Regions from separate parts of the Bradyrhizobium sp. USDA 4011 genome, predicted to be linked through region 1. Evidence: riboswitches for the same ligand, from Rfam matches in the RefSeq annotation. Region 1 holds a riboswitch; the other holds the start of a gene.

Region 1 (15,583 bases):
CGCAGCTGTGGTGGTCAACGACCTCGGCGGCCCGCGCGACGGTTCAGGCTCCGACAAGTCGATGGCCGACAGAGTGGTCGATGCGATCAAGGCCGAAGGCGGCCGCGCAGTCGCCAACGGCGCCGACATCTCGACCATGGCCGGCGGCCAGTCGGTGTTCGACGACGCCATCAAGCATTTCGGCCGCGCCGACATCCTGGTCAACAACGCCGGCATCCTGCTCGACGAGACCTTCCACAAGGCCAAGGAAGCCAACTGGGACAAGGTGATGAAGGTGCATCTGAAGGGCACCTTCTGCTGCACCCAGCCGGTGTTCAAATGGATGCGCGACAATGGCGGCGGCGTCATCGTCAACACGTCCTCGACCTCAGGCCTGATCGGCAATTTCGGCCAGAGCAATTACGGCGCGGCCAAGGGCGGCATCTGGGGGCTCTCCAACGTGCTGGCGATCGAGGGCCGGAAGTACAACATCCGGATCTGGACGCTGGCGCCGGGCGCCCTGACCCGCATGACCGCGGACCTGCCCCGCTACAAGGAGAATCCGAGTGCTGCGCTCGGCCCGGACGGCATCGCGCCGGCCGTGCTCTACATGGTCAGCGAATTGTCGGGCGACCAGACCGGCAAGGTTCTCGGCGTCTCGGGCCCGCGCGGCGTCCGCGAAATGCGGATGATGGAAATGGAGGGCTGGAAGCCGCCGTTTACCGGCTGGAAGGCCGAGGACATCGCCTCCCACGCCAAGGAGATCTTCTTCTCCGAGGAGCAGATCAAGATGGGCGCGCGGCGGTTCTGATGTATACCGTCATTCCGGGGCACGCGAAGCGTGAGCCCGGAATCCATAACCACGATCGGGAGTATGGATTCCCCGATGCGCCATTGCGCATCTGAGGCCTGCGCCAAGTGGCGTATCCCGGAATGACCCTGTATAGAGGCGGAGACAGATGAGGCACCCATGACCAAACTCACCGCCCAGGCCGCAGGAACCTTTGCGATCGCGCCGACCCCGTTCCACGACGACGGCCGCATCGACGAGGCATCGATCGACCGGCTGACCGATTTCTACACCGAGGTCGGCTGCGACGGCGTCACGGTGCTCGGCATCCTGGGCGAGGCGCCGAAGCTCGACGCCGCGGAGGCGGAGCAGGTCGCGCTGCGCTTCGTCAAGCGCGCCAAGAAGCTGCAGGTGATCGTCGGCGTCTCGGCGCCGGGCTTCGCCACGATGCGCTCGCTGGCGAAGAAGTCGATGGATGCGGGCGCCGCCGGCGTCATGATCGCGCCGCCGCCGCATCTGCGCACCGACGACCAGATCATCGGCTACTTTAAGCAGGCGCAGGAAGCGATCGGCGACGATATTCCCTGGGTGCTGCAGGACTATCCGCTGACGCTCACCGTGGTGTTCACGCCCGCGGTGATCCGCAAGATCGTGATGGACTCGCCGTCCTGCGTGATGCTCAAGCACGAGGACTGGCCGGGCCTCGAGAAGATCTCGACCTTGCGCAACTTCCAGAAGGACGGCTCGCTGCGGCCGCTGTCGATCCTGGTCGGCAATGGCGGCCTGTTCCTCGATTTCGAGATGGAGCGCGGCGCCGACGGCGCGATGACGGGCTATGCATTCCCCGAGCTCCTGATCGACGTCGTCAATTTGTCGAAGGCGGGCAAGCGCGATGCCGCGCATGATCTGTTCGACGCGCATCTGCCGCTGATCCGCTACGAGCAGCAGCCTGGCGTTGGCCTGACCGTGCGCAAATACGTGCTGCAAAAGCGCGGCATCATCTCCTCCAGCGCCCAGCGCAAGCCCGGTGCTGTCATCACGCCGCAGGCGAGGGCGGAGGTCGACTATCTGCTCTCCCGCGTGGCGCGCGTCGACCGTCGCGCCAATCTGCAACCGCAATCCAGTGCAGCAGGCCAGTAATGACCGAGATCGTTGCCCCGCGCCTTGCGTCGACCGTGCTGCTGCTGCGTGACGGAGCGTCGTCCGAAATTGAAGTCTTCATGATGGTCCGCCATCATCAGATCGAATTCAACTCGGGTGCGCTGGTGTTTCCGGGCGGCAGCGTCGACAAGAACGACAAGGAGATCGCCGCCGATCCCGCGCTCTATTCGGGCGGGGAAGGGCTCGACGGCGATGCGCTCGGTTTCCGCATCGCCGCGATCCGCGAAACCTTCGAGGAGAGCGGCATCCTGCTGGCGCGGCCACGGGGGTCGAAGGATCTGGTCGACGCCGGGCGTGCGAACGACATCGCGACCGCGCATCGCGCGGCGCTGAATGAAGGCAAGATCACCTTCCTCAAGGTGCTCACGGACAACGGAATGGTGCTCGCACTCGACGAGCTCGTGCCGTATGCGCACTGGATCACGCCGGAAGGCATGCCGAAGCGCTTCGATACCTGGTTCTTCCTCGCCGCCGCGCCGCCCGAGCAACTCGGCGCCCATGACGGCAAGGAATCGACCGACTCGATCTGGGTGTCGACGCGCGAGGCGCTGGAAGGCGGCGAGACCGGCCGCTTCAAGCTGCCGTTCCCGACTACGCGCAATCTGATCAGGCTCGGCAAGCAGCCGAACGTCGGCGCCGCGCTCGCCGACAGCAGGGGCAAGCCGATCGTCACCGTGATGCCCGTGATGACCAAGACCGCCACCGGCCGCCAGCTCCGGATCCCCAGGGAAGCCGGCTACGACGGCGAGGTGTTCGACGTCGGCGCGATGGGCTGAAGTCGCTCGCGCCGGCGCTGCGAAACTTCGGCGAGTATCGAAGTATCGCTACCGGAAGCTCGCTATAACCACGTCGGTCACCGCGCTGGGCCAATTGCCCGGCGCAAAAGGAGCGGACGTGCGAGCATCTTTCGAAGCGCAATTATCTGACGAAGTCCATCTGACGTTGCCCGGCAGCGACGACGCGCTGCTGCTGCGGCACTGGCCGGGCGAGGGCGACCCCGTGCTTTACGTTCACGGTGCGACGTTCCCATCGTCGCTGTCGGTCGGCTATCGCTTTGGCGGACGATCCTGGGCAGACGATCTCAATGCCGCCGGCTTCGACGTCTGGGGTTTCGATTTCATCGGCTTCGGCGGCTCGAGCAGGCCGCGGCCGATGTCGATGCCCGCGAGCGGGGTCCTGCCGCTCGGCCGTGCGCCGGAAGCCGCCAACCAGGTCGGTGCGGTGGTCGATCACATCCGCAAGGTGCGCGCCGGTGCGCCGGTTCATATCGTCGCGCATTCATGGGGCACGATGGCGGCCGGTCGTTTTGCAGCCGATCGTCCGGATGCCGTCGGTCGCCTCGTGCTGTTCGGGCCGATCGTCCGGCGGGAGCTGCAGGGGCTGCCACGACCCGAGAGCCTCGGCGCATGGCGCGAGGTCACCATCGCGGACCAGTTGAAGCGATTTGTCGAGGACGTCCCGCCATCCCATCCGCCGGTGCTGATTGAACCTGACCTCGCTGAGTGGGGGCCGGCCTATCTGGCGAGCGATGCCGGCGCGAGCAGACGCAATCCGCCGGCGGTCCGGATTCCAAACGGGCCGCAGGCCGACATCATCGGCGCGATGTCGGGACGGCTCCCCTACGACCCGCGCCGCGTCGAGGCGCCGACGCTGATCGTCCGCGGTGAATGGGACAACCTTTGCCAGGATGCCGACGCCGCCTGGCTGACACATGCGCTGGGCGGGTCGCAGAAGGCCGATGTCGTCGTGCCGAGCGCTACGCATTTGATGCATCTTGAACACGGGCGGGAAGGCTTGTTTGCGGCAACCACCGCTTGGCTCGCAGGGAGCGCGTCCTGAGCGGCCCCGCGACCGGCGACGTGCGCCAGCCCCCTATAGGCTTCGAGCTGGCTTTGCTGCTCGCGCTCGCCACCCTCTGGGGTGGCTCCTACACCTTCATCAAGCTCGGGATTGCGACCATTCCGCCGATCACGTTGATCGCGGCGCGGACCGCGATCGCGGGGCTCTTGCTGCTCGTCATCATGCGGATGCGCGGCGTGACGGTGCCGACGGATGGCCCGACCTGGGGCCGTTTCATCTTCCAGGCCTGCGTCAACAGCGTGATCCCGTGGACGCTGATCGCCTGGGGCGAACGCTTCGTCGATGCCGGCCTCGCCACCATCCTCAATTCGGCCTCGCCGATCTTCACCTTCCTGTTCACAGCCGCGATCACCCGCCATGAGGCCGCGAGCACGCGCAAGCTGTTCGGGGTGATTGCCGGCATGGCCGGCATCTGCCTGATCGTCGGCGTCGATGCGTTCCGCGATATCGGGGAGGGCATCGTGGCCGAGGTCGCGATCGTCGCCGCCACCATCTGCTACGCCTGCGCCGCGATCTTCAGCCGCGGCTTCGAGGGGCTCGATCCGATGGCGCCGGCCGCGGGCTCGCTGATCGCGGGCGCGGCGGTCCTGATTCCGCTCAGCCTCGCCGTCGAACGGCCCTGGACGCTGACGCCATCGACCAGCTCGCTGCTCGCCTTGCTGGCGCTTGCGGTGTTCTCGACCGCGATCGCCTTCGTGATCTACTTCCGCCTGATCCAGACACTGGGGTCGGTCGGCACCACCGCGCAGGCCTATCTGCGGGTGCCGATCGGGGTTGCGCTCAGCGTCGCCTTTCTGGGCGAACGGCTGAGCCCGACGGCGTGGATCGGGCTCGCCTGCGTCGTGATCGGCGTCGCCGCGATGACGATCCCGGCACGAAGGACCACCACGGCCTGAGGTCATCGCCGCGATGGCGATCCCGGAGCGGAGGACCGCCGCGGCTGATGTGCTGTCTCCCGAAACCGGCCGCCGGCTGGATGTCCCCGGATGTATCAAGGAGGCCGGCATCCTGCCGGCCGAGGCCTGACCTCACCCTGTGCCGGAATCGGCCACCGGGCGGGTGACACGGGTCACACCGCCGGCCGGCGAGGGACTTCAGCATGTTTCCCCAAAGCCCGTAATTTCCCTTATATTGGGGCGCATTGGACCCCGGCCTTGATGACATGACCGCTGAATTGCCGCCGAATTCGCAAGCGCCGCGTGCGTTCTCCCTCTCCATTGGCCAGCTCACGTTCGGCAGCTTCCTGCTGGTGCTGGCTGTGATCATCATCACGTCCACAGCCAGCGTGATCGCGATCCGGCACATCGATACGACCTTCGCCGAGCTGCAGCGGCTGCAAAGCGTCGGCGACATCGCCGAGGATATCGATCGTCGCACCAACGAGCTGCGGCTGGCGGCGCGGGACTTCGTCACCGAGCCCGGCAACCAGTCGGCGCAGGTCGCAGAGGCAGCCCAGTCGCTGAGCGAAATCCTGAAGAAGACCCGGATCGAGCTGGCGCCCGAGCAGCAGGACATGATCGACGGCGTCACCCAGCGGCTGGCGACCTATCGCAGCGGGATCGAGCGTATCTCGGCGCTGCTCAGCCGCCGTGCCGAGATCGTCGTCGGACTGCCGGCGCTGCGCGACGCGTTCGACAAGGCGGTCGCCGCGAGCAACGATGCGGCGCTGGCCAACACGCTGCTGCAGGCGCAGAGCCGCATTGCCACCGCGCTGTTGGCGCACAACACGTCGGCCGCCGAGCAGGCCGCGCAAAGCATGCGGGCGATGACCATCGCCGAACCCGCCCTGCGCGGCGCGGTCGACAATTATGCCGAGGCGATCAGCGCGATTTCGGTGCGCGAGGGCCAGATCGCCGACATCGACCGCGAGGTGCTTGGCGCCGAAGGCCGCCTGATCCAGAAGGTCACCGAGCTGTTGCGCGAGCTCAGCTCGCGCCGCGGCCATGTGCTGGCGCGCGATTTCGCGCGCACGCTGTCGGAGGCAAAATGGCAGAGCATCGTGCTCGGCACGGCGGGGGTGCTGATCGGCCTGTTCGCTTCGGTGCTGGTGGTTCGCCGCACCGTTCGCCCGCTCGCCCGGATCGCCGGATCGATCCGCAAGGTCGCGGGCGGTGAAAAGAGCGCGTTCATTCCGGGTGCCGATCTCGACAACGAGATCGGCGACATCGCGCGCGCCGCCGAAGTGTTCCGCCAGACCCTGGTCGACGCCGACAGCGCGCGCGAGGCGGCACTGCGCGCGCTTGCCGAGCAGCGGCTCGCCGAGGAGAGCTACCACAAGCTGTTCGAGGCGTCCGTCGACGGCATTTACGTCACGACGCCGGGCGGCGCGCTGCTCAATGCCAATCCGGCGCTGGCGCGGATGATGGGCTATGCCACGCCGCAGGACCTGATCAACGGCATCGGCGACATCGCCTCCACCGTCTATGTCGATCCGGCGGCACGGGAGCAGTACCAGCAGCTGATGCTGCGCGACGGCACGGTGCGCGACTACGAGTATCAGGTGCGCTCGCGCGACGGCACCGTGCTGTGGCTGTCCGATTCCGCGACCGTCGTGCGCAACGACGAGGGCGAGGTGATCCGCTACGAGGGCACGGTGCGCGACATCACCGACCAGAAGCGCGCCGAGGACGCCATCGCCGAAGGCCGCCGGCTGTTGCAGATGGTCATCGACACGGTGCCCGCCGTCATCAACGTCAAGGACCGCAATCTGCGCTACGTGCTGATGAACCGCTACATGGCAGGCATCTTCGGCATCGAGCCGCAGGACGCGATCGGCCAGACCACCGGCGAGCTGATGTCGCGCTACGGCGCGGCCAAGACCGATGAAAACGACAAGCGGGTCCTGTCGGCACGCCGCGAGCTCGGCTTCTACGAGGAGGAGTACAAGGACGTCGCCGGCAACATGCGGCAATGGCTGGTCAACAAGCTGCCGATCCTCGATGCCCAGGGCGACATCGAGAACATCGTCACGGTCGCGCTCGACATCGGCGAGCGCAAGCGCTCTGAACAGGAGATGCGTAAGGCGAGGGATTCCGCGGAGGCGGCGCTGCGCAATCTGCGGGAAACCCAGAATTCGCTGATCGAGGCCGAGAAGCTCGCAGCGCTCGGCCGCCTGGTCGCCGGCGTCGCCCATGAGGTCAACAATCCCGTCGGCATCAGCCTCACCGTGGCCTCGGCGCTGGAGCGCAAGACCGCGAACTTCGCGACCCAGGTCGAGCGCGGCGACCTGCGCCGCTCGAGCCTCAACGACTTCCTGAACACGGCGCGGGATGCCTCCTCGCAGCTGGTCGCCAATCTGAACCGCGCCGCCGAGCTGATCCAGTCGTTCAAGCAGGTCGCCGCCGACCGCAATTATTCGGACCAGCGCACCTTCGATCTCGGCGATCTCACCGAGCAGGTGGTGATGAGTCTGCGGCCTGGCCTGCGCAAGCACAATCTGACGCTCAACGTCGATTGCGAGCCGAACCTGATCATGAATTCCTATCCGGGGCCGTATGGCCAGGTGCTGACCAATTTGTTCCTCAACGCGGTCGCGCATGCGTTCCCGAACGGCAAGGCCGGCGAGGTCGAGATCCAGGTGCACGCCTCCGGCAACGACTATGTCGAGGTGGTCTTCGCCGACAATGGCTGCGGCATGAGCCTCGACGTGCGCCGCCGCGCCTTCGATCCGTTCTTCACGACGCGGCGCGACCAGGGCGGCACCGGGCTCGGCCTGCACATCGTCTACAGCATCGTCACCACGCGCCTCGGCGGCCGGCTCTCGCTCGATTCCGCGCCGGGCAACGGCACCCGCATTCAGATGATCCTGCCGCGCGTCGCACCGCTGGAGCAGGCGGCGGAGTAAATGAGCGATGAGTGGGTGGCGCCAGCTTTAGCTCCGTCATCCCCGCGCAAAGGCGAAGCCTTTGTCGCTGAGGTGCGAGCCTCTTCGGCGAGCCTCGAAGGACCGATGGCCACCGCCGGGCCGTGCATCCTTCGAGGCTCGCTCCGCTCGCACCTCAGGATGACGGGTTGGGCAGCTCAAGGGCAGGCCCGAGGATATCGACGGCGTCATGGTGTTCGGCCCGCAGGGCAAGCCGCTCGGCTTCATCCGCCTGCCGGGGCGCTGCGAGAACCTGACCTTCGGCGGACCCAACAACAACCGCCTCTACATGGCGTCATGCCATTCGATCTACGCGCTCTATGTCGAGGCACACGGCGCGACGTGAGACGGCGTTTCCAACGGCATCATTGCGAGGAGCGGTGGCGACGAAGCAATCCATCTCTCCGCTAGCGGCCCGCTGGATTGCTTCGCTTCGCCATCCTGAGGAGCCGTGAAGCGGCGTCTCGAGGGATGCACGGCCCGACTGGTGGCCGTCGACCCTTCGAGACGCGCGCAAGGGCGCGCTCCTCAGGGTGACGGATCTAGCAGCGAGTCTCGAAGAGCTAATCGATATCCGCGAGCTTGTGCAGCGTGGCGCCGAAGATCAGGCTCGCCTTGCCGACCAGCGCGGTTCCACTCATGGTGCCGCGGGTGTCGGTGAAGGTGCCGGAGACGCCGATGCCGACCGGCGCGGGCCCGCCGAACAATGGGTTGTCGGTCTCGCGTGGCGTGGTGTGGCGCTGCACGAGGACCTCGCCCTTGAACGCGTCGCCCTTCACCGTGTAGCTGCCGGTGTAATAGAGATAGGCATCGCCGCCGAGAATTTGCCCGTCGCGGAAAAGAATCACTCCGCTGCCCTTGCCGACGCGTCCGTCCAGCAGGGTCACGTGGATTGAGTACAGCCCGTTCTTCATGACGTCCCATGGTCCGGCTGCCGCGCCCGCAGCAATCCAGATTGGTTTTTTATGCCAAAGCGAGCAACCTCGTGCAATGAGGCAGGTTGATTCCGGGGGTATCCGGAGTGACCGTGAACCCTCGGTTCCTGCCAGGCGGTGTGACGGCGCGATGACAGCGGACCGTGCGCGCGAATCGAACTGGCCCGCGAAATGCATAGCTCTGATTGCACTGGCCGGTGAGTGCTGGAGCAAACACATGTCGGACTGGATTGAATCGGGCGGCCGTTTGGCGCGCCCTCGCAATGCCAATGGAACTTGGGCCCGTCGTGCGGGCCGTGTGATGGTGTCTCTCGGGCTGATGATGCTGGTGTTGGCGGCGGCCGTACAAATCGCGCGGGCGCGCGATCCCGACGGCCGCTACGCCAATTCGCCCCTCAAGGAATGGTTCGACGGTCTGCGCAGCGGCAAGGGACCGTGCTGCTCGGACGCCGACGGCAGCGCGGTCAGCGACGTCGATTGGGAATCGAAGGACGGGCACTACCGCGTGCGCCTCGATGGGGCCTGGGTCGATGTTCCCGACGAGGCCGTGGTCACCGAGCCCAACCGGGTCGGCCGCGCGATGGTCTGGCCGATCAAGAGCTACATGGGCGTGACGATCCGCTGCTTCATGCCCGGCAGCATGACGTAGCGGATCGGTCGTCGCTCACGCGTATTTCTGGTCGCGCTCGAGCAGTTCGATCGAGATGCCCTGCGGGCCGCGGATGAAGCAGATCCGCACGCCGGGGCGGATCGTGGTCGGCTCCTTGGTGAACTCGACACCCTTGGCCTTGATCTCGGCCGCGACCGCGTCGATGTCCTTCACGGTCAGGCCGAAATGATCGAGCCCCTGATACGGCGTCACCGGAGGGGCGTTGACGCCGTCGCCTTGCGTGACCTCCGCGATGAACACCTTGGCGCCGCCGAGCTGGACGTCGATGCGGCCGGGGCCGCGGATGATCTCGCCGCCGAGAATGTCGCGCAGCCAGGTCGCGGTGGCCTCGGGATCGGGACTGCGCAGATGAACGTGATCCCAGGTGACGACGGGCATTGCGATCTCCTTGTTGTTCTCGCGCGCGCTTGGGCGCGCAGCACTCGCTCTCTGCCGGCGCAAATCTAGCGAGCGGTCCGTTGGGATACCATCCCTCCATGATGCCAGCCGCAAGATTGTCGTCCCGGAATGAAACCATTCCGGCCGTCGGTGATTGATCTCGCGTGGCCGCTCGACCTGTGGCCGTGGCGCATGCTGCGATGCCTGCGGCTTCTGTGCTAGGTGGCGGCTTGATCGGGCGTCGAGGATGAGGGCACGACGATGCGGATCGGCTTGGCGTCGTTTCGAAGGTTTGCCGCCGGACGTCTCGGTGAGGGCGGCCTTTACGCCAGCCTGCTGGTGTCGGTGATCGTGGTCGCCGGAATTGCGGCGTGGTTCATGCTCCCCGAGCCGAGCGATGCCGGAAACCAGGATGTCTGGCCGGCGTCTTCCGCCGTCATCCGCACCGCGCAGGATGCATCGACCGGGGCGCAGCCTGCCCAAATCACAAATCAAGCCGCGAAGGATGCCCCGGCCGCGCCGGCGAGCGAACCGGCCACGGTCGGCGTGGCGACCGCCGCGCAGCCGGCCGAGGCCGCCAAAGCATCCGAGGCGGGTACTGAAAGATCGCCGCTGGACGGGCTGCGGATCGCCTCGCAATCCTGGCGGCGCGGCGGGCTGGGTTCGAAGGTGCTGGTCACCCTGACGCTGCGCAATGCCAATGATTTCGCGGTGAAGGATATCGAGATCGCCTGCGCCTTCGTCCGCGGCGACGGTAGCCCCGTGACCGAACGCAAGCGGCTGATCCCGGACACCATCGCCATGAAGAGCCGCAAGACCTACCCGCGGATGCTGATCGGGTTCGTAAATGTTAACGCAAACAAGGCGAAATGCACGGTCGTGACCGCCAGCCGCGCCTAAACCCAGCATCCCGAAAAAGTGACCAGGAAGTGACTTGTCGGGTGAACCGTAACGGCCGGGCAGGAACTAACTAATAAGCCGACCGTTAGAGAACGACCCGGGAGCGCGGATGGCGTCTGTCCGGGTGATCATGCGCAGACGATGAATTCGTTGCGCGATGAGAAGATGTCATCGCGTCGAGTTGAACCGCGCCCGTAGCGCGGGGGGAGCTACCAAAATGCCTGTGGCGCGTTATTTCCTGTTCGTTGGTGGCGTGCTGCTTGCGCTGCTCTTCGTCGTCAATGCCATCATTCCGCAGGAGGCCGTGGTCGCCAGCCAGGGCCTGTCGTCGCCCGCCGTCGACAGCAAGACCATGGTACGCATCAAGTCGACCCAGAAATTGCCGGAGCGGGTGGTGTACGACACCAACCTGCCGACCATCGTTCCGTCGCAGGTGAACGCGGTCGCCGCAGCGAACCCGGCGGCTGCCAGCGATGCGTCGGCGCAGGCCCGCGTCCGTGACACGTTCGCCCAGTTCATTCCGCCGGAGAAGGCTGACGCGCGCAAGGGGCCGGTCGTGGCCGAGGCGAAGCCGGCCGAGCAGCCGGTGCAGGCGCCGAAGAAGCGCAAGATCGCGCGCAGCCATACCCATTCCCAGCAGCCGATGCGGCTGGCCCAGCCCGGCATGTATCAGCCCTACCGTGTCGCGCAGCAGCAGCCGCGCATGGGCTTCTTCGGCGGTTTCGGTACCTGGTAGACAAGGACACGCCGCAACCGGCAATCGATGCGCCGCCGCAAACACTTGCGGCGGCATTTTCTTGTCTGCGATGCCAGCCGGGTAACCGGTTGGCGGCCGCTGCCCGGGTGGCCCGAAGTGGTTAGCGCGGCAGGCGCGGAATCTTGTCGGCGAAGCCGTTGTAGCAGGTCAGCCGCTCGTCCTCTTCCTTGACGAACCGGCATTCGGCGACGCCCTTGGCAGGGGCGGCCTTCGGCTTGGGCTGCGGCTTGAAAATCTCATCATAGCACATCAGCCGCTCCTTGGTGGCGTCGTCGATATCCTGGCAGGCCTGGAGCTTCTGCGCGACCGATTGCGGCTTGCCGGGCGCTGCGGCCTTCTCGCCCTTCTTGGCCGCCGACTTCTTGCCGACCTGGACCAGCGGCTTGTCGCCGACCATCGGCTGCGAGGCCGCCGCCGGCTTGTCGGCGGCGGGAGGTGGCGTGGTGGCTGGAGCGGTGCCTTGAGCAAGCGCGGCAGCCGGGCAGAGGAGCGCCAGCGCGAGGATGATATGTCTCATGGTGAAAATGTCCGAAGTGGCGTGATGACCGGAAGGATGGCGCCGGGGATCGGAAAAGTCCGGCAAGCGCCGAGGCTTATCGCAAGTTCTGCCCGAATCCTACCCCGGAGGGGGCCCGCCCGGCACCGATCCACCGGCAAAAGCAGGAGCAATTCGTCGCCGGTTCGGCCGCAAGCGAGCGTGATTTGCGTTTGCCAGGCCGGGCGGCTATGACGGCGCATCTGCGCGACTGGCGCTTGGATGGACCACCATCGGGGAGCGCAGAGACTGAACGCCGCGCGCCTGGGCACCGCTTCGAAACGGAGGTGCCATGACGGCGAACATTCTTGATGGGCATGCACATGCCCAAATTGTCATCGACAAGGTTGCGAGCGAACTGGACCGGCTGCCCCCGCGCGCCCGGCCTCACCGTCGTGCTGGTTGGCTGTGACCCGGCGAGCCATATCTACGTACAGAGCAAGGTCAGGATGGCCGAGCGGCTTGGCCTGCGCGGCGAGGTCGAACGCCTGCCGGATGACGCCAGCGAGGCCGATCTGCTTGCCAGGATCGACGCGCTCAACGCGCGCGACGATATCGACGGCATCCTGATCCAGCTGCCGCTGCCGGCGCATATCGACGCCTTGCGCGTGATGGCGGCGGTCGATCCTGCCAAGGACGTCGACGGCCTGCACGCGCTGAATGCAGGCCGGCTGTTTCACGGCGACGATGCCTTGGTGCCGTGCACGCCGCTCGGCTGTCTCCGGCTGATCAAGTCGATCCGGCCAGATCTCACCGGCGCTCATGCCGTGGTGATCGGCAGCTCCAACATCGTGGGCAAGCCGATGGCCGCGCTGTTGCTGCAGGAGCAGGCGACCGTGACGCAGACCCACATCCACACCCGCGGCATCAGCAAGATCTGCCGCCAGGCCGATATCCTGGTCAGCGCGGTGGGGAAGGCTGGCCTCGTGCGCGGCGACTGGATCAAGCCGCAGGCCATCGTCATCGACGTCGGCACCACGCGCGTCGAGAAGCCGGAAGGCGGCTACGCGGTGCGCGGCGACGTCTTCTTCGACGAAGCGGTGCAGGTCGCCGGCGCGATCACGCCGGTGCCGCGCGGCGTCGGCCCGATGACGATCGCCTGCCTGATGGAGAACACGGTGAAGGCCGCGAAGGCGAGGGCGGCGCGGCTGCAATAGCCGCGGGGGCTTGCAGCGCGACGCGAGCGGCCGGCGTCGCGCGCGCGTCTCTTCTTTGCGCGCGCAGTACGGTGCGCGAAGAACTTGACCCCGGAGGTCATGGAAAGCCCGCAGCATTGGTCTATCGTCGCGCGACAGACGGAGGCGCGCGTTGCTTTATGCGGAAGATCTCACCGAGGGCCAGACATTCCAGCTCGCCACCTACACGATCGGCGAAGCCGAGATCCTGGAGTTCGCCGGCAAATATGATCCGGTGCCGATCCATACCGATCCCGTCGCGGCTGCGGCGGGCCCGTTCGGCGGCCTGATCGCGAGCGGCTTCAACACCATTGCGATCTATCAGCGGCTCGTCGTGGACGCGATCTGGACCAAGGTGGCGGGTATCGTCGGGCGGAGCTTCGAGATCCGCTTGCCGAGCCCGGTTCGCCCGGGAGCCACGCTCACCGGCCAATCCCAGATCCAGAAGATTACCATCAGGCCGGAGCGGCGCGACGCCGTCGTGATCTTCAAGACCGAGCTCGTCAACGACGAGCAGCGTCCGGTTCTTGTCCTGGTTCTCGATGCGCTGATCCACATGCGGCCGGCGGAGCAGGGGCGGACGTAAACCTCCGCCCGGATCGATCTGGCCGCCCGGCGATGCTGCGGCTACCATGGTAAGCGCCAAAGCGTATCAATGACTTCGTCTTGATATGGCCGGGCTGCCGGGCGGCAAGTTCGTCGGTGCAAGACGGATGGTATGAGCGTGAAGCGCAGCAAGCAGACGCGGGGCGAGATCGAAGCCAAGCAGCGCAAGGTCGAGGAATGGCGTCGCACGCTGACGCAACGCGCAGCCGAACGGCAGCGCTTGCGCGACTACAAGATCGCGCTGGCGTGCGACGAGGTCCCCGTGGTCACGAGCCAGCTCGCGCCCACGAACAGTTATTCGATTCCTGATTTCGTCGAACGCGGAACCTATCGGCCCGAGCCTTTCGTCTGCAAGGATTGCGGTGTTGCCGAGGTCTGGACGCCGTTGCAGCAGAAATGGTGGTACGAGACCGCCAAGGGCGACGTGTTCACCAAGGCCGTGCGCTGTCGGGCCTGCCGCACCAGGGCGCGCGCACGCAAGTCCGCCGCGCGCCGCGTGCATCTGGAAGGGCTCGCCAGAAAGAAGCCTTCCGCCTCGTAGAGAGCGGGTGCACCCGACGTCGCGCCACACTTCACATAGCGATGGATGTGGAACCCGCACGCACGCGGTCAATGCATCGCGCGTGCGGAACGTTTCGTTGCCAGATCGGTTCGAGACTTCGGAGCCCCCGGCGAGGGGTGCGGGCGGGGAGGAACCAGCCAGGGAAACATCCAAAGGCCGGAACCAACAAGCAGGAGCAGCGGATGAAGCTTAATTCCACGCAAGTCAAGCAGACCATGACGCAACTGAACGCGCAGGTGCTTCCGGATGATCATCCGGCGGTGGCGCAGCTGAACAGCGTGTTCGGCGAGCACACATTCTTCGTCGACACCACCGGGCTCAAGGTGCTCGAACCCGCCCAGACCTCCGACATGCCGGGGCAGACCGGCGAGGTGGTGAGCCTTGCCGAGTGGAGCGATCCGGAGCTGACGTCGCTGCGGCCGCACGAGCCCGAACCGACCGGCGTGCTCATCACGCTTGAACCCAGCAAGCACTAGGAGTGTTTTCGTAATCGGCCTTCTTGATGCTGACAGTCTCCAATGTCACATCAAGAGGTGCCGAAAGTCACATGGCAAATCAGCGTCGCCCGCGTATGCATCGGTTCGAGATGGGGTACCAGGCGGTGAGGGCCAGATGGGGATCGTGCGGCGCTGGAGCTCTGACGAGGACGAGAAGCTCAGAGAACTCGCCAGGGCCGGTAAGAACGCTCTCGAGATCAGCAACGAACTGACTCGCAGCGCTTCGGCCGTGCGCCGGCGCGCCGAGGTGCTGTCGGTCCTCATCATGGCCAAGGCGTTTCGCGCGCGTCCCTCGCATGTCGCCACCCATCTCGAGCGGGTCGCAATTGACGCGATCCGAAATCGCCGGCCGTTTCCCGCGGGTGTCGGCCCGAGCACCATTGCCGGAATGATCGAGAAGGGCTGGATCCTACCGGAGATGGGACGGAAATATCGCGTCACCGGCGCCGGCGTGGAGGCTGTCCGCCGGAAGATCCCGAGCGGGTGAAAACCGGCGGCGGCAAGAATCTCCGCCCGGGATGCGCTTGCGCCGTTGAGGGAGGGAGCCCGACCTCGGTCTCATCGACGGCGATCACGGCCTGCGCGGTGCGATGCAGGATCAGCTGCTGGTGCGCTACTACGCTAGCGTCATCGTACATCCCGACATCCACTCCCAAGCCTGTCCGGATACGACGCTGCTTTGGAAGGCGCTGAAGGAATTCGAAGCACCTGGCTTTGATACGTTCGAATTCATCAGGCAGTATCCGTCGGTGAACGGCTCGTTCCTCGGCATCGGCGCGATGAAGCGGCGGTCCGTCGCGATCTAGCACCGGAAGCCGGGCGACATCCGCAATCACGAACTTGCCGGCCGCTCGCCCAGATTGAGCTTGCTCTTGTCGCCGCCGGCCCACGCCAGCGTCTTGGGGTCCATCACGCG
Region 2 (15,583 bases), 5.2 Mb from region 1:
CGTTTGTTCCGCCAGAGCCTTACCTCGGCAGCCACCACGGCAAATCCACGCCCGGCCTCGCCTGCTCGAGCGGCCCCTATGGTGGCGTTCAATGCAAGAAGGTTCGTTTGCCCAGCAATCGTGTTGATCAATTCGACGACGTCCCCGATCCGCGTGGCCGCACTAGAGAGCGCGTTGATCTGCTCGTTTGTCTTCTCGGTCTGTACCACGGCGGCGGCAGTCATCGCGGCCGACTCTCGGACGCGCACACCGATCTCTACCACTGAATGAGCGAGTTCTTCGATCGATGCGGCGACCGATCCGACGTTCGTGGAGGACTCATCGGAGGCCTGGGCGACAATGGACGAGAGCGCCATCGCACTCACGGCTGTCTTGGAGAGGCTGTTTGCGGCGAGTTCAAGGTCGCCCGAGGCTGACGAGACTGCATCCACGATTTCGCCAATGTCGCCCTCGAAGCGTTGAGCAAGCTCGCGCATATAAGTTCGGCGCCGCTCGTGCTCCACCCCTTCTGACTCCGCCTTCTCTCTGCGAAGGCGCTCCGCCTCGATGATGCTGTCCTTGAACACCTGAACCGCATTGGCCATCTCGCCCACTTCGTCATGGCGGTCCGTGCCGGGGATCGATACTGAGTGACCTCCGGTCGCCAACACCGTCATAGCGGCGGTCAATGAACGTAACGGCCTGGTGATCGACCGCGCTATCATGAGGGCGGCTCCGACCATCGCAACAAAGATCACGGCTCCGCCCACGAGGAGGAAAAGGCGGATTCATGCATATTGCTCATCAGCCGACTGTTCGATCTGCTTGGCCATATCCCGATGCCGTGCGAGCAGTTGCGCGGCCCCTTTCTTGACCTCATTGAATAGCGGCAGCACTGTCGTGGTGATCTCAATTCCTGCTTGATCGTAGTCACCAGACAATATCCTGGCAGCCAATGGTCTTAGACCGTCTTCGACCAGCTTTGTCTCGGAAGTCTCGACCTGGGTCACGACATCGGTGAAGTACGTGCCCGGCTGGAACTCCTATAATCACGGAGCGCATTGTTCATGATCGCAACAGCCTTCTCCATCGCTTCCGTATGGAGAGTAACCGGGTGATTGTCACGCTTCGCTGCGGGAATTGCTGGATTATGCTGGACGGCCAACAGAAGCTGACGGAACGTCTCCTGCATCGACTCGTTCAGTTTGGACGTTTGTTCGATCGATTTTAGTGCATCAGTTTCAGTACGAGACAACATGGCCTGTGTCTTAGACGTCGATCGACAGCAATCACACTAACCATGATTAACCCAACAACGTTGATCGCAATCAGCAAGGTAATACGTGCGCCTATTTTTAAGTATGGCATGTTGCGATCCGATTTTCCGGCTGGGAGGAGCTAGACCACGATCCCCTGGCCTAGCTAACGTTTTGCATTGGCGTAGACGAAGTCTCGGCCTCACTAAAGGCTTCTCGCGGCTTAGTTGCCTAGGCAGCGCGTACGTTGACGAGGAATTTTGACACCTCTGTCTTGAGGCGATTAGAGTCGAACGACAGCGTCTGCGCGGCTGATAGCACCTGCGAAGACGCAGAGCCCGTCTCTGTTGCGCCGCGCTGCACTTCAGTGATGTTGGACGACACCTGTTGAGTGCCCTGCGCCGCCTGGCGAACGTTCCGCGAAATTTCTTGCGTCGCCGCGCCCTGCTCTTCGACCGCGGCTGCGATCGTCGAGGAGATCTCGGAAAGCTTCTCGATGGTACCGGAGATTTCCATGATGGAGTTGACCGAGTCCCGCATCGCTGCTTGGATACTGTTAATCTGCTGATCGATTTCACCGGTAGCCTTTGCAGTCTGCGTCGCCAAAGTCTTTACCTCCGAAGCCACGACCGCGAAGCCGCGACCCGCGTCCCCGCTCGGGCGGCCTCGATGGTTGCGTTGAGCGCGAGTAAATTGGTCTGGCTGGCGATAGTGTTGATCAACTCGACGACATCGCCGATTCGGGTAGCCGCCTTCGACAACTCGCCGACACGCTCGGTCGTCACGCGCGCTTGACCGACGGCCTCACTAGCCATCCGAGCGGATGCTTGGACCTGACGGCTAATTTCGTTGACCGACGATGACAGTTCCTCAGTTGCAGCGGCAACCGACTCAACGTTGGTCGATGCTTCTTCGGAAGCTGCGGCCACAGCGGTAGACAACTCTTGCGATCGCGCCGCCGTACCCGACAAGGTGCTAGCCGATGCCTCGAGTTCAGACGACGCGGAAGAGACATTGTTAACGACTTCGCCGACCACCTTCTCGAATTCGCGGGTGATGCTGTCGACCCGAAGACCACGCTCGATCTTGGCATCGGCTTCCTCGGCCGCTGCCTCGTCAGCAACTCTCTTGACGATCAACGCCTCCTTGAACACTTGCAGAGCGTCTGCCATCTTCCCCATCTCAGTTTTCTCGCCACGATGGGGAACCTCAGCGGTGAGGTCGCCTTGGCCGAGAGCCTGCATAGGCTCCATGATCGAAGCAATGATGTTCGAGACGTCGTGAACAAGATAGGCGCTCATGGACACGCCAACGACGGTCGCAGCCAATAGGATGGTTACGACCAACCAGAACGTCGAGTTATATGCATCGGACGCGGTCCGTGTTTCGGCGTCAGCACCTCGATTATTAAGGGCAACGTCTTTTCCCAGCAGATCTTCCGCCTTCGTCGCCACTTGATCGGCGGACACGGCCGTCTCATAGGCGTCGCGAAGAGAGTCCTCACGCGACAGCGTCATGACCTTCGTTGAAATCTCCCGATAGGAAGCCCAAGTCTTGGCCCATTTCGTCGTAGAGTGCGCGCTCTTCTGTTGAGGAGATCAACGGCTCATAGGTCCGGCATATCTCGTCGTGGTTCTTATTCATTTCCTCTAGATTTTTTTCGATCGCCAACTTCTCTTCAAGAGTTTGGGCCAGCATGTGCTGACGCACCGCCGCTCGGTAAGCGAGGTTACTCGCCCGCAGTTCACCCAACGTACGAATGCTGGGCAACCAGTTGAGGGTAATCTCGCTCATGCTCGTGTTCATTGCCTGCATCTTCAGAAGGGCGAGAACACCCATGCCGGCAAGCGCGACAATGAGGATCGCCACAACGGCGGCAATCTTCGAGCGAATGGAGAATCTGGAGAACATTAGCAATTCTCTTCTGAGAGAGGGTGGATACCGGGTCGATATGTCGATGCTACATACAAATTGATTCAAGCTTCGGCAGCGTTAACATCCCGCGTAGGTAAGATTACGTACGGGGCACGCCGGTATTTTGTGGCACCGAAGTTTCCCGCGACAACGATTCCTACTTCTCATCTTCTCCAAAACTCCGTGCAAATGCTGACCCGCCCCGTTGGACATGAGGGAGCTCGATGCGTCACGGATCTTTTTCAGAACTCACTTATGTCGCTAAAGTTCGGCTTCGGAGGGCACGAGGATCTTCGGACAAGCGCTTGGCGCCCACTTTCAGGCCCTGCCCGCGAGCAGTCCGCGAACTGGTAGTTGCGGAAGGTCCACAGGTCGGCTAAATCCTGTTTCGCGAAGAGCTCCCGTGCTCATTCGTCCTATCGTGCAACTGGCGAGTTAACGTGGAATCGACCACGGTGAAGCGCGATGGGTTCATGCCGATCGCCTGGGCAACCAATCTGCTGAGATAACAGCGAGTTGAGGAGCCCGAGCATGTCGTCATTTCGCAATGAATTGTCCATCAACGATCCAGAGATCGCCGCCGCCCTTGCGGGAGAAGAACGCCGCCAGCAGGACGGCGTCGAACTGATTCCATCCGAAAACTACACCTATCCGGAAGTGCTTGAGCTGCTCGGGTCGGTCTTCACCAACAAATACTCGGAGGGGTATCCGGGACGTCGGTACTACGGCGGACAGCAATATACGGACGAGATCGAAAATCTCGCACGCCGACGGGCGTGTTCGCTTTTTCGCGCCGAACACGCCAACGTGCAGCCTCTCTCTGGATCGCCGATGAATCAGGCCGTCTATCTCGGTCTGCTCCAACCCGGCGATACCATCCTCGCGATGGATCTGTCGCACGGTGGCCATCTCACCCATGGCGCGCCGGTGTCCCACATGGGTCGCCTGTACAACTTCACTCGTTACAAGACGAGCCCATCAAAGAGCGGAGAAATCGATTTCGACGCATTGCGCGCAATCGCAAAGGAAACGCGTCCCCAAATGGTGTTGTGCGGCTACAGCTCCTATCCGCGCGACCTAGACTATGCCGCCTTCAAACGCATTGCCGACGAAATCGGTGCGCTGACGATGGCTGACGTGAGCCACTTCGGCGGATTGGTTGCCGCCGACGTTATGCACAATCCGCTCGATTCCGGCTTCGACGTCATGACGACGACATCCCACAAGTCGCTACGCGGGCCCCGTGGCGGGATCATCCTGTGCCAGAAAGAACATGCCGGTCGGATCGACGCCTCCGTCTTTCCCGGCTTGCAGGGCGGACCTCACATGAACGTCGTGGCCGGAATTGCTGTCACGCTCAAGAGGGCGGCAACGTCGGATTTCCAGGCCTACGCGCGACGAGTCTTGCGCAACGCAAAGGTGCTGGCCGGCGCGCTGATGGAGCGCGGGATGAAACTCGTCACGGATGGGACGGACAATCACATGATGGTCATCGATACCTCAGCGTCGGTCGGAATCGATGGACGAGCCGCCGAGGAAATGCTCGATGCGATGGCCATCACCACGAACAAGCAGGTGATTCCGGACGATCCGCGCCCGCCGCTGAGGCCTAGCGGTGTCCGCCTCGGCACGCCGGCGGCGACCACACGAGGAATGGGAGATTCCGAGATGCGTCGTATCGGCGAATTCATTGCGACCGCCTTGAACGCCAAGGGAGACGATGCGGTCATCGCGCGGCTCAGATCAGAATGCGTCCAGATGTGCCGGGCTTTTCCTGTCCCGGGTGTGGAGTCCAGTTTCGGACCGAACTAACCGCCTGCAAGCAAGCCCGGCAGGGGGTCGGTATACAAGACCGAGGTCGGGCGCCAACGCCCGACCTCGGTCATGCTTACCCACTGAACTTAGTTGGACGACTGGTCGCTGCTGCCCTACCGCGCGTGGCGCGTTCGCGCGCGAACGCCGATCGAGGAATACAGCACAGTGGATGCAGATATCTCTGGCAAGAACCGCTCAATATGCGTCAGATAGGTTGGCCTGATCTTCTCTGTGCGCAGGCAAATCGACTGCCTGTACTCTCAGCCAACAAAAGGAACAGGGGTGGCGAGCGCGTGCTTTCGGTGGGCACCGAGAGCGCTGGCGCACGAAGCCTTCTGTCATTTCATCGCATCGATCAAAGCTGTCGTTACGGCGTCAATCGACTGTGAGGCGTCAACTGTCCTCAGTAATCCTTTGGCTGAATAATATTCAGTAAGCGGCCTCGTCTGGCTTGCGTAGGCAGTCAGACGCACGCTGAGCGCTTCCTTATTGTCGTCCGCTCGCACTGCTTCGCCCCCCGCGCGGGCCTGCATGGCCCTCCCCAGGATCCGGTCGAGCAACTTCGCTTCACTGACCTTGAGTTCGATCACGCAATTGAGCTCGTGTCCGTCGACGACCAGGAGCTGGTCGAGCATTGTGGCCTGCGTAACTGTGCGCGGAAACCCGTCAAGGATGAATCCATGCGCAGCATTGGGCTGAGCAATTCGCCCGATGATCAATTCCACCACCAAACCGTCAGGAACGAGTTCGCCACGTTGCATGATGTCTGCCACTTTCAGTCCGATCGGAGTTCGCGCGGACACTGCCGTCCGCAGCATGTCTCCGGTCGAGAGCTGAGGAATCGCGAGCATCTGGGACAGTCTGAACGCCTGCGTACCCTTCCCGGCGCCGGGTGGCCCCAATAGTACAAGTCTCACATCACTTCTCCATCGACCAGATTGTCCTGCGGTCGTTTGGCCGAACGCGGCGTCAATCAACCTGCGCGCTTCATTCGGCGCGCCCCAGTGCCGTCAGCCGCACGGCAGACGTTCATGCGTCGCGCACGCTATCGCTTGTTCTGTCGGTTCTTCACGAGATCGTCGACCACGGCAGGATCGGCCAGGGTCGAGGTGTCGCCGAGGCTGGAGGGCTCGTCCTCGGCGATCTTGCGCAGGATGCGGCGCATGATCTTGCCGGAGCGCGTCTTCGGCAGGCCGGGCGCGAATTGAATGAGGTCCGGCGAGGCAATCGGGCCGATGTCCTTGCGGACCCAGGCGACGAGCTCCTTGCGCAAGGCCTCGGTCGGCTCGGTGCCCTTCATCAGCGTGACATAGGCGTAGATGCCCTGGCCCTTGATGTCGTGGGGATAGCCGACCACGGCGGCTTCCGAGACCGCCTCATGCGCCACCAGCGAGCTCTCGACCTCGGCGGTGCCCATGCGATGGCCGGAGACGTTGATGACGTCGTCGACCCGCCCGGTGATCCAGTAATAGCCGTCGGCGTCGCGTCGGCAGCCGTCGCCGGTAAAATACTTGCCCTTGTAGGTCGAGAAATAGGTCTGCTCGAAGCGGGCATGGTCGCCATAGACCGTGCGCATCTGGCCCGGCCATGATTTGGCGATGCAGAGATTGCCCGAGGTCTCGCCCTCCAGCGTCTTGCCGTCGGCATCGACGATCTCGGGCACCACGCCGAAGAACGGCCGCGTCGCCGATCCCGGCTTGAGTTTGGTCGCACCCGGCAGCGGCGTGATCAGGATGCCGCCGGTCTCGGTCTGCCACCAGGTGTCGACGATCGGGCAGCGGTCGTCGCCGACCACGCGGTGGTACCACTCCCAGGCTTCCGGGTTGATCGGCTCGCCGACCGAGCCGAGCAGCCGCAGCGATTTGCGCGAGGTCTTCTTCACCGGCTCGTCGCCGCCCTGCATCAGCGCGCGAATCGCGGTCGGCGCGGTGTAGAAGATGTTGACCTTGTGCTTGTCGACCACGTTCCAGAAGCGCGAATTGTCCGGGTAGTTCGGCACGCCCTCGAACATCAGCGTGGTCGCGCCGTTGCAGAGCGGCCCGTAGAGGATGTAGCTGTGGCCGGTGACCCAGCCGACGTCGGCGGTGCACCAGTAGATGTCGCCGTCGTGATAGTCGAACACGTATTGATGCGTCATCGACGCGAACACCAGATAGCCGGCGGAGGTGTGCAGCACGCCCTTCGGCGTTCCGGTCGAGCCCGAGGTGTAGAGGATGAACAGCGGATCTTCGGCATTCATCGGCTCGACCGGGCAGTCCGTGGTCACCATCTCGGCGGCCTCGTGGTACCAGAGGTCGCGCGTCGGGTTCATGTCGATCGCACCACCGGTGCGCTTCACCACCACGACCCAATCGACGCCGCCGGTTTTGGCGATCGCGGCATCGACATTGGCCTTCAGCGGCACCTTCTTGCCGCCGCGCAGGCCTTCGTCGGCGGTGATGACCACCTTGGAGTCGCAGTCCTTGATGCGCTGGGCGAGGCTGTCCGGCGAGAAGCCGCCGAACACCACCGAGTGGATCGCGCCGATCCGCGCGCAGGCCAGCATGGCGTAGGCCGCTTCCGGAATCATCGGCAGATAGATCGTGACGCGATCGCCTTTCTTGACGTTCCGCGTGCGCAGGATGTTGGCCATCTTGCAGACTTCGTCGTGCAGCTGGCGGTAGGTGATGTGCTTGGATTCGGAGCGGTCGTCGCCCTCCCAGATGATCGCGGTCTGGTCGCCGCGCTTCTCGAGATGGCGGTCGATGCAATTCCAGGCGACGTTCAGCACGCCATCCTCGAACCATTTGATCGAGATGTTGCCGGGCGCGAAGGAGACGTTCTCGATCTTGGTGGGCGCCTTCATCCAGTCGACGCGCTTGGCCTGCTCGGCCCAGAAGGCGTTCGGGTCCGCGATCGAGCAGGCGTACATGTCCTTGTACTTGGCCGGATCGACCCAGGCGCGCTTGGCCCATTCCGCGGGGACGTCGTAGACCCTCTCAGACGTTGGCAGTGCCCCCGACTTCTTCATTTCGCTTCGCCTTCTCCAAACAGCAACAGCCCACTGTCCGCGACACTGCTGCTTCTCGACTTCTAAATAGCGGAATCAGCGCGCCGCGTTTTGGGGGATCATCTCGATTTCGTTCAACCAAAGACGTAGGCAGGCGCGAGCCCGGGCTTCAAGCTTGAATCGAAGTGACTTGTACTCACGTCTCAGCTTGCACACATCGATGCCAACAACGGCGAGTTCACAGGTGTGACCTATCAGCCAGCGCTCAAATCCGACTGAACCCAATTCAGGGTGGAACTGAAATGCGATCGCATTGTCCCCGAAGGAGAACGCTTGATTCTCGCATATCTGCGTAGATGCAAGCCGCACGGCTCCCGAGGGAAGATCGAACGTATCGCCATGCCAATGGAGGACGGGCTCGCCTAGCAAGCTCGCCAGGCAGGACCGGTTGCCATCACGAGTCATATCTACGGGAAAGAACCCGATTTCCTTGTCGTTTGCGGGATAGACGCGGGCGCCCAGGCTCCGGGCCATTAGTTGGGCTCCGAGACAAATTCCCAGTGTTGCTCGCTTATGGCCAAGCCGTCTCTCGATGTAGTCGGCCTCGACCTTCAGAAACGGATATTTACTGTCATCGTAGGCACCGATAGGACCTCCCAGAATGACAGCGATATCGTCGTCACCAGGATCGAGGCTGCTAAGATCGTCTATTCCGGCATCGACATAACGAACGTCAAGTCCGCTTTGTCGGAACACATCCTCGAAAGCGCCGAGATCTTCAAAGGCAAGATGCCGGATGGCTACAACAGTACGGGTCATCAGACTAGCGAAGCCGGTTGCCTAGTTTGCATCAATCGATCGAAAGCCGAAACCTACGAGAAGTGCGGCGGACAACGGTGCAAGGAAGAACAACCATACTTGTGCAATAGCGTGCTGACCGACGAACAGAGCGGGTCCCAGGCTACGCGCCGGATTCAACGACACCCCCGTCACGTTGATGAACGCAACGATGATTACCGCAAGCAAGCCCCCGATCGCCAATCCCGCAAGATCGCCCATCGACTTCGTCGAAGTAGCCCCTAAAATCACAACGATAAAGATCGCTGACGTAATGAACTCGGTCAGGAAGGCGGACAGAACATCGTACTGCCCGAGATAATTGTCTCCCCACCCGTTTTGACCCAGGCCGGATGATGGATCGAACGAGGTCCCGATCTTACCGCCCATAATAAGGACCAAAACACCCGCACCAACGACACCACCAGCGAGCTGAGCTACGATGTATCCGGGAATTCGACTGGACTTAAAGCGTCCAGCCGCCCACAGCGCCACCGTCACGGCTGGATTGATGTGACAGCCGGATACTGGTCCCAATGCATAGATCAATGCAGTCACGGTCAGGCCGAAGGCGAGACCAATTGGTAATGCGCCAATCGGGATTGCAGATCCGTATGCCCCAACAACCACCGACCCGCATCCGACAAACACGAGAATTGCGGTACCAATGAATTCGGCGATGTATTCCTTCGACATTACTGTCAGGTCCTCTTCAGAGAGCTTTTGATACATGGTCACCCGCGGCTGAACCGCGGGAATTTGAGATTGCTCAGGCGCAGAGTATCGCGGCCGCACGGCGAGGCCCTGCGGCTGCTATCCCTACCGTCTCGACGTCCTCGATCGTCTCCGCCTCAGATCTGCGGATGTTTGCCGATCCAAGGGTTGGCGGCCTCGTAAGCCAGCGCAGCGTGAAACACGGAGGCATCCTCGTAAGTTCGACCGACGATTTGCATCCCCGTCGGCACGCCGGAGCTCGCGAAGCCGCTTGGAACGGTCGCCACCGGGCACGGACTCATCAGATTGAAGGGATAAGTCATGCACCAATTGATCATTGCATCCCACGGCCGGCCATCGATCTTGAAGGATTTGTCGTCACACTGATGCCAGGCAGCAACCGATGGCACGGCAGTTGTCGGACACAGCAGAAATTCGTGCTCTTGAAGGATGGGGCTAAGCTTCTTGTACATCTCGGTTCGAACGAACTCCGTTTGCTTAACCTGCACGTAGTTGTGCTGCATGCCGCGCTCCAGCAGCCCGCGAACGTAAGGATCCATCTCGTACTTCCAGCGAGGAAGGTGCTGCCCGGCGACCGACGCAAACAGTCCCTCCCAGTGGGTCATCCAGGCATCGTACGAACCGAGATTCCAGCCGACGTCGACCTCGACGATCTCGCAGCCAAGTGATCGAAAGACGTCGACCGCAGCGAGCGTATTCTTCCGCACCTCCGGATCGACCGGGAAGTAACCGAGATCCATGGAGAAGGCGACCTTCTTGCCCTTCATTGACCCGCCCTTCAAAGGCACGTCGATCTTGGGCTTCAGCGACGCCATGTCGTCCGGATGAGGTCCGCTCATGATGTTCTGCATGATGATCGCGTCCCCTACCGAGCGCGTGATCGGGCCCAGATGAAGGATCCAATCCAGATTGGTCGGCAACAGGCATCCGGGGTTACGCCCAAACGGCGGCTTGAAGCCGAAGACACCGTTGACGGATGAGGGAATGCGGATCGATCCACCGCCGTCGTCACCGTCCGCAAGGGTCGTCATACCGGTCGCCACTGCCACGGCCGAGCCACCGGAGGAACCACCCGAACTGTATTCGGTGTTCCAAGGATTTCGTGTCGCGCCCCAGAGCGGGCTGTGGCAATGGCCTGTATGCGCGAACTCCGGCGTCGTCGTGCGGACGTGCAGAATAGCACCGGCATCCAGAAGTCTCTGAACGATCGGAAGCGTATAGTCAGCTCTGACGCCCTCGAAGATCTTGGAACCCCATGTCGTAATCTCATCCTTCACGGGATGCAGATCCTTGATGGCCAGCGGGATCCCCTCCAGCGGACGCGGATTGCCGCCTCCGCGGGCGTAGCGCTTCTCCGCCTCCTTCGCCTCTTCCAATGCCTTATCGAAATACATGTATGTCAGAGCGTTCACCTTCGGATTCGCCGTCTCACACCTCGCGATGACCGCATGCATGAGTTCGACAGGCGACAGTTGCTTCGCCTTGAACGCCTCTACGGCCTGCTCTGCCGTGATGTAGCAAAGATTGGAATCCGTGGTTGCGGCGAGAGTCGTTGTAGCGGCCATTTGTGCATCCTCCGAGTTTTAGCTTGCACTCATCAAGTTGCGCGCGAGCTCTCTGCTCGCACCCAATTCGTCCTGATCGACGTTCCGTACGATCCGTCCCATGTCCATTACGTAGGCGCGCCGAGAGAGAGCAGCAGCGAAGTCAAGATTCTGCTCCACGAGCAGAATGGCGAGCGACTCCCTGCTCATCAGATTCTTCAGCACGCCGATGATCGTATCGAGAATCGATGGCTGAATGCCTTCCGACGGTTCATCCAGCAGCAATACGCGCGGTCGACCGACCAGGGCCCGCGCCAGCGCAAGAATCTGCTGTTGACCGCCGCTCAATCCGCCGCCTCTCGAGCCAAGATGTGGCTTCAATGCAGGCAGCATTTCGATGAGTTCGTCTACCCGCTCTTTTCCCTTGCCTTGTGCAAACTGCGTGACCTGAAGATTCTCGATCACACTGAGGTTCGGAAAGATCGCGCGCCCCTGCGGGACATAGCCAAGACCAGCAATCGAAATACTGTTAGCCGGCAACCTGTCTATCCGCTTCCCTTCGAGCCATATCTCACCGTGTTCGGGGCGAACGAGCCCCATGATAGTCTTCAGCAAGGTGGTCTTACCGGCGCCGTTGCGGCCAAGAACGCTTACGATCTCCCCAGAGCTTACGGAAAACGAGACACTCTTGAGAATGGCAGCGGATCCGTAGCTCGACGACAGCTCGTTGACCAACAGCGCCGCATCCGCGCGCTCGAGATTGCATATATTCTCATGCGGCATGAGAGCGCCTCCCAAGATAGGCGTCGATCACCGCGTCGTCGCGGACCAACTCATCGAACGAGCCCGAGCGGAAAACAATCCCCTGATGCAACATCAGAACGGGGGCCGAAAGCGATCTGATGAACTCCATGTCGTGTTCGACCACGATGAGGGTGTGATGCTCCGAGAGAGCATGGATCAACGCAATGGTGCGACGCTTGTCTTCGTCGCCCATTCCGGCACCTGGCTCATCCAACAGAACAACCGACGGGTTTTGTACGAGCAACAGCGCTATCTCCAGCCACTGCTGTTCGCCGTGCGACAGGTTTTTGGCCACGTCCCCTACACGATGACCCAATCCTACCCGTTGCAGGACGGCCCCGAGCTCCTGAGGATCGCTGGAGATCATTGCGGCCAACAACATGTTCTCCCGTACGGTCAGCTCGGGGAAGATGCACGGCACTTGCATCTTGATTCCGAGGCCGCGGCGGCAGCGTTGAAAAGTCGGCATCTTGCTGACGTCGGCGCCGTTTAGGACGACAGTGCCTTGATCGGGGGCGTGCCTTCCCGTCAGAATGTTGAAGAAGGTGCTCTTTCCCGCGCCATTCGGTCCAATGATCGCGTTTATTGGATGTTGCCCGAAGGCAGCGCTGATCCCGCGGAGAACATGGACGCCTCCGAAGTGCTTGGCGATATCAGTTACCGCCAACTGACGCCCTGTGGCGCCACTAGCCAGCCCCGAGCTCGATTGGCGAATCCTGATCCGGAATTCGTGCCGCTGAGGCCGGCCAGGCAGAAGCCAACGGCGGACCGTCGGTACCACACCATCCGGCATCAACATGACGACGCCAACCAATAGTGCGCCCACGAGCAAAGGCGTTTGCTGTGTAACGACGAGGTCTGCCGCATCTGCGGCCGACTGAACGATGAATACGCCGACAAATGCTCCGATCAGCGAGCCTCGGCCGCCGACCATGACCCAAACAACAACCGTCGCCGCTTGAGCCAGTGAAAAGACGGAGGGATTTACGAATGTACCCCAAGCCGCAAAGAGACCGCCACCAAGTCCGGCAATGAGGCCCCCGATAGCGAAAGCCGTGAGCTTTAGCCGACGCACATCGTACCCGAGAAGCTCCATGCGCAGCTCGTTGGAGCGGAGCCCTTCGATCTTCAATCCAAAGCGGCTGTGCACCAGAAGATGAAGAGCAAGGTAGATCACCCCCGCGAACACAATTGCGAAGGTCAACAACTGACGAATGGTCAGCTCCTCGCCTCCTATCCCGCCGATTGCGGGAAATGCGATACCGGGAAGCGAAGGGATGCCATTGAAGCCACCAAGCAGGGCATCTCCAATATGGTACTCGGGACCGGCCGTACTCGCGAGGACCGTATAGATGATCAACGTGACGGCCAGCGTAACTATCGACAGCGACACATCGGTGAGGCGACTGTAGAATAGGAAGTAGCCCAAAAGCACGGAGCTAACAGCGCCGACCAGGCCCGCTCCGACGAGCGCCGAAATCGTCTCCTGGCTGTCCGGGAAGAAATTGAGCGCAATCACGGCATACGCATAACCGCCCAATCCGAATACGGCGTTTTGGCCGAAGCTGAATATTCCCGCCTTGCCCCAAACGAAGTCGAGGCTCAAGGCACAAATGGCGAAACTGATCCAAAGGGTCAGCTTCAGCGCCAAAGTGCTTGACGTAAACTGCGCGGCTACCACCAAGAACGCGACAATCACGGGTATTGCCACCGCTGTCTTCAGACGCGCGGACCGGAGCGCGAGATGTGGAGCGAATTCGGACGCTAAGCATTCGTCTTGAGGCATAGACGTCATTACAGCCCCCTCTTCCACCCGAAGGACACGCCGAACGGCTTGAACCGGAGGATCACGATCGCCATCGCAAACAGACCTGTGACGCCCCAGAGCGTGGTCGCCCCCTGTGACAACGCGTTCGACACTCCGCCAAGCAGAATGGCCGACAAGAGCGTGCCCGAGATGAAGGCTGGCCCTGCAATGACCACCGCCATGAACGCCTGCCCGACATACGCCTGGCCGAGGCTCGGACTGACCGAGATCATCGGCGCAAGGATCGCGCCGCCGAGCGAGGCCAGCGCGCAACCAAGCGTGAACGTAATGAAATTGATTCGCTGCGCCGGCACGCCCAAGGCCAAGGCCATCGTCGGGTTTTGCGCCGTCGCGCGTGCCAGCAGGCCGTACTTCGTTCGGGTGAACAAGAGATAGAGGCCCGCGAGCATCGCGATCGCGGATAGCAACATCACCAAAGTGTAAGCGGGAAACGAATAGGAGCCGATCGTTACCGCTCCGAGTGGCGTCTCGATGCCTGGTGGTGTCGTGCCAAAAACATCCACGGCGAGTTGGAACATCACAAGACTAATACCGAACGTTATGAGGAGGGTGTCGACGAGCTGCCTTTGGTAGATCCGCGAGATCAGCAGGACCTCCATGACACCGCCGATGGTGGCTCCCACGAAGGGAGCCACCATCATCGCGAGCCACCAAGGAAAGTGGAGTTTCAGCACCAAGGAAGTCGTCGTTAGCGCTCCCACCATCAAGAATTCTCCATGCGCCATATTGACCACGCGCATGAGACCAAAGATGACTGCAAGCCCCGTCGAGATGAGAACCAGGGTGGCGATTGCAGTCACAGCTGAGACCGCTATGACGACGAATGCATCCATGATGCTGTAACCTCAGAACTTGGGGTTGATCATTCGATGTGACGTCTTGTCTTTGTCCGTCAGATCGCACGTTCCCGCCCCAACGACTTCCCGCGTCGGAGCAACCTGATCGAATTTCTGGATGATCTCGTACGTCTGCTTGTCGGTCACGCGCGCCAGGTGGACGTTCTGGATATTGCGGTGGCTCTGCGCATCCAGACGGACCTCGCCGGCCGGCCCGTTGAAGGGGGTGGCCTTCTCCAAGGCTGCGACCACCTTGTCGACCTCTGCGGATCCGGCAGCTTCCACCGCGGTCTTCCACTGGTGCCAGGCATTCCAGACCTGGGCGGGCGTATCCGCGACGACACCGGCGTCCGGATACTTCTTGCGGAAGCCCTCCAAGAACGTCTTGTTTTCGGGATTATCGAGACCTTCGAAGTACGAATAAGCGACGACGATGCCAGCGCCCTCGGATGGTGAGAGTACCTTCTCTTCGTTGCCCAAGCCGAACACCGGCGACAGGATCTGGATCGACTTGTTCAGGCCGGCGGCGGCAAACTGCCGGTAGAACGCGACGTGGTTGTTGCCGACGAGATTCGACATGATCACATCGGGCTTCGCTGCCTGGATACGGCGGATCGTAGCGCTGAAATCCGATACGTCGAGCGGAATAAATTCCGTTCCGACCATCGCGGCGCCCTTCTTCTCGACGAGGCTCTTCGTCCAGGCATTCGCGACGTGTCCGTAGATGTAATCCGCGGCCACGACGTAGATCTTCTTTCCGCCGTTCTTGATCGCCCAGTCGAGCAGCGGCCCTTCCTGCTGAACACAGTCCGTCCCCTGCATGAAGCAGTACTTGTCGCACTCGCCGCCTTCGTCGATGGTCGGAAAGAACAGAAGTTTCTTGTTGCGGCTGAGGACGGGACGCGCCGCCTCGCGCGAGGCGCCCGTGAAGCAGCCGACGACGGCGGAGATCTGGTCGTTCGATCCGACCTCTTGAGCGTAGCGCGAGTAAAGCTCGATCTTTGATTGCGTATCGTATTCGTGCAGCGTGACCTTCTTACCCAGAA

Evidence for each region. A riboswitch is a leader RNA that binds a small molecule or an ion and turns the genes downstream of it on or off. The one in region 1 is predicted to bind ZMP and ZTP.
Region 2: linked by a shared signal. The riboswitch ahead of ACVW1C_RS12530 (serine hydroxymethyltransferase) and the one ahead of ACVW1C_RS37530 (bifunctional 5,10-methylenetetrahydrofolate dehydrogenase/5,10-methenyltetrahydrofolate cyclohydrolase) in region 1 are both predicted to bind ZMP and ZTP.

The regions. Positions count from the first base shown of each region.
Region 1 covers NZ_JBSSGG010000001.1:7,907,986-7,923,568, forward strand. Annotated here, with positions in the region: gene ACVW1C_RS37465 (SDR family oxidoreductase) at 1-790, shown strand, start outside; gene ACVW1C_RS37470 (dihydrodipicolinate synthase family protein) at 950-1,909, shown strand; gene ACVW1C_RS37475 (NUDIX hydrolase) at 1,909-2,706, shown strand; gene ACVW1C_RS37480 (alpha/beta hydrolase) at 2,825-3,769, shown strand; gene ACVW1C_RS37485 (DMT family transporter) at 3,745-4,686, shown strand; gene ACVW1C_RS37490 (PAS domain S-box protein) at 4,953-7,634, shown strand; partial or broken gene ACVW1C_RS37495 (SMP-30/gluconolactonase/LRE family protein) at 7,798-7,998, shown strand; gene ACVW1C_RS37500 (GrlR family regulatory protein) at 8,216-8,566, opposite strand; gene ACVW1C_RS37505 (hypothetical protein) at 8,805-9,236, shown strand; gene ACVW1C_RS37510 (VOC family protein) at 9,252-9,635, opposite strand; gene ACVW1C_RS37515 (hypothetical protein) at 9,897-10,535, shown strand; gene ACVW1C_RS37520 (hypothetical protein) at 10,753-11,271, shown strand; gene ACVW1C_RS37525 (hypothetical protein) at 11,393-11,809, opposite strand; ZMP/ZTP riboswitch at 12,025-12,104, shown strand; gene ACVW1C_RS37530 (bifunctional 5,10-methylenetetrahydrofolate dehydrogenase/5,10-methenyltetrahydrofolate cyclohydrolase) at 12,151-12,984, shown strand; gene ACVW1C_RS37535 (MaoC/PaaZ C-terminal domain-containing protein) at 13,136-13,588, shown strand; gene ACVW1C_RS37540 (zinc-ribbon domain containing protein) at 13,727-14,149, shown strand; gene ACVW1C_RS37545 (hypothetical protein) at 14,353-14,646, shown strand; gene ACVW1C_RS37550 (hypothetical protein) at 14,783-15,154, shown strand; gene ACVW1C_RS37555 (hypothetical protein) at 15,258-15,473, shown strand; gene ACVW1C_RS37560 (alkane 1-monooxygenase) at 15,500-15,583, opposite strand, start outside.
Region 2 covers NZ_JBSSGG010000001.1:2,674,909-2,690,491, forward strand. Annotated here, with positions in the region: partial or broken gene ACVW1C_RS12510 (methyl-accepting chemotaxis protein) at 1-710, opposite strand, end outside; gene ACVW1C_RS12515 (hypothetical protein) at 768-989, opposite strand; gene ACVW1C_RS12520 (hypothetical protein) at 986-1,237, opposite strand; partial or broken gene ACVW1C_RS12525 (methyl-accepting chemotaxis protein) at 1,467-3,146, opposite strand; ZMP/ZTP riboswitch at 3,563-3,646, shown strand; gene ACVW1C_RS12530 (serine hydroxymethyltransferase) at 3,681-4,961, shown strand; gene ACVW1C_RS12535 (adenylate kinase) at 5,303-5,881, opposite strand; gene acs (acetate--CoA ligase) at 6,010-7,974, opposite strand; gene ACVW1C_RS12545 (glutamine amidotransferase) at 8,050-8,772, opposite strand; gene ACVW1C_RS12550 (aquaporin) at 8,794-9,522, opposite strand; gene ACVW1C_RS12555 (amidase) at 9,642-11,090, opposite strand; gene ACVW1C_RS12560 (ABC transporter ATP-binding protein) at 11,109-11,852, opposite strand; gene ACVW1C_RS12565 (ABC transporter permease subunit) at 11,842-13,572, opposite strand; gene ACVW1C_RS12570 (branched-chain amino acid ABC transporter permease) at 13,668-14,534, opposite strand; gene ACVW1C_RS12575 (urea ABC transporter substrate-binding protein) at 14,547-15,583, opposite strand, start outside.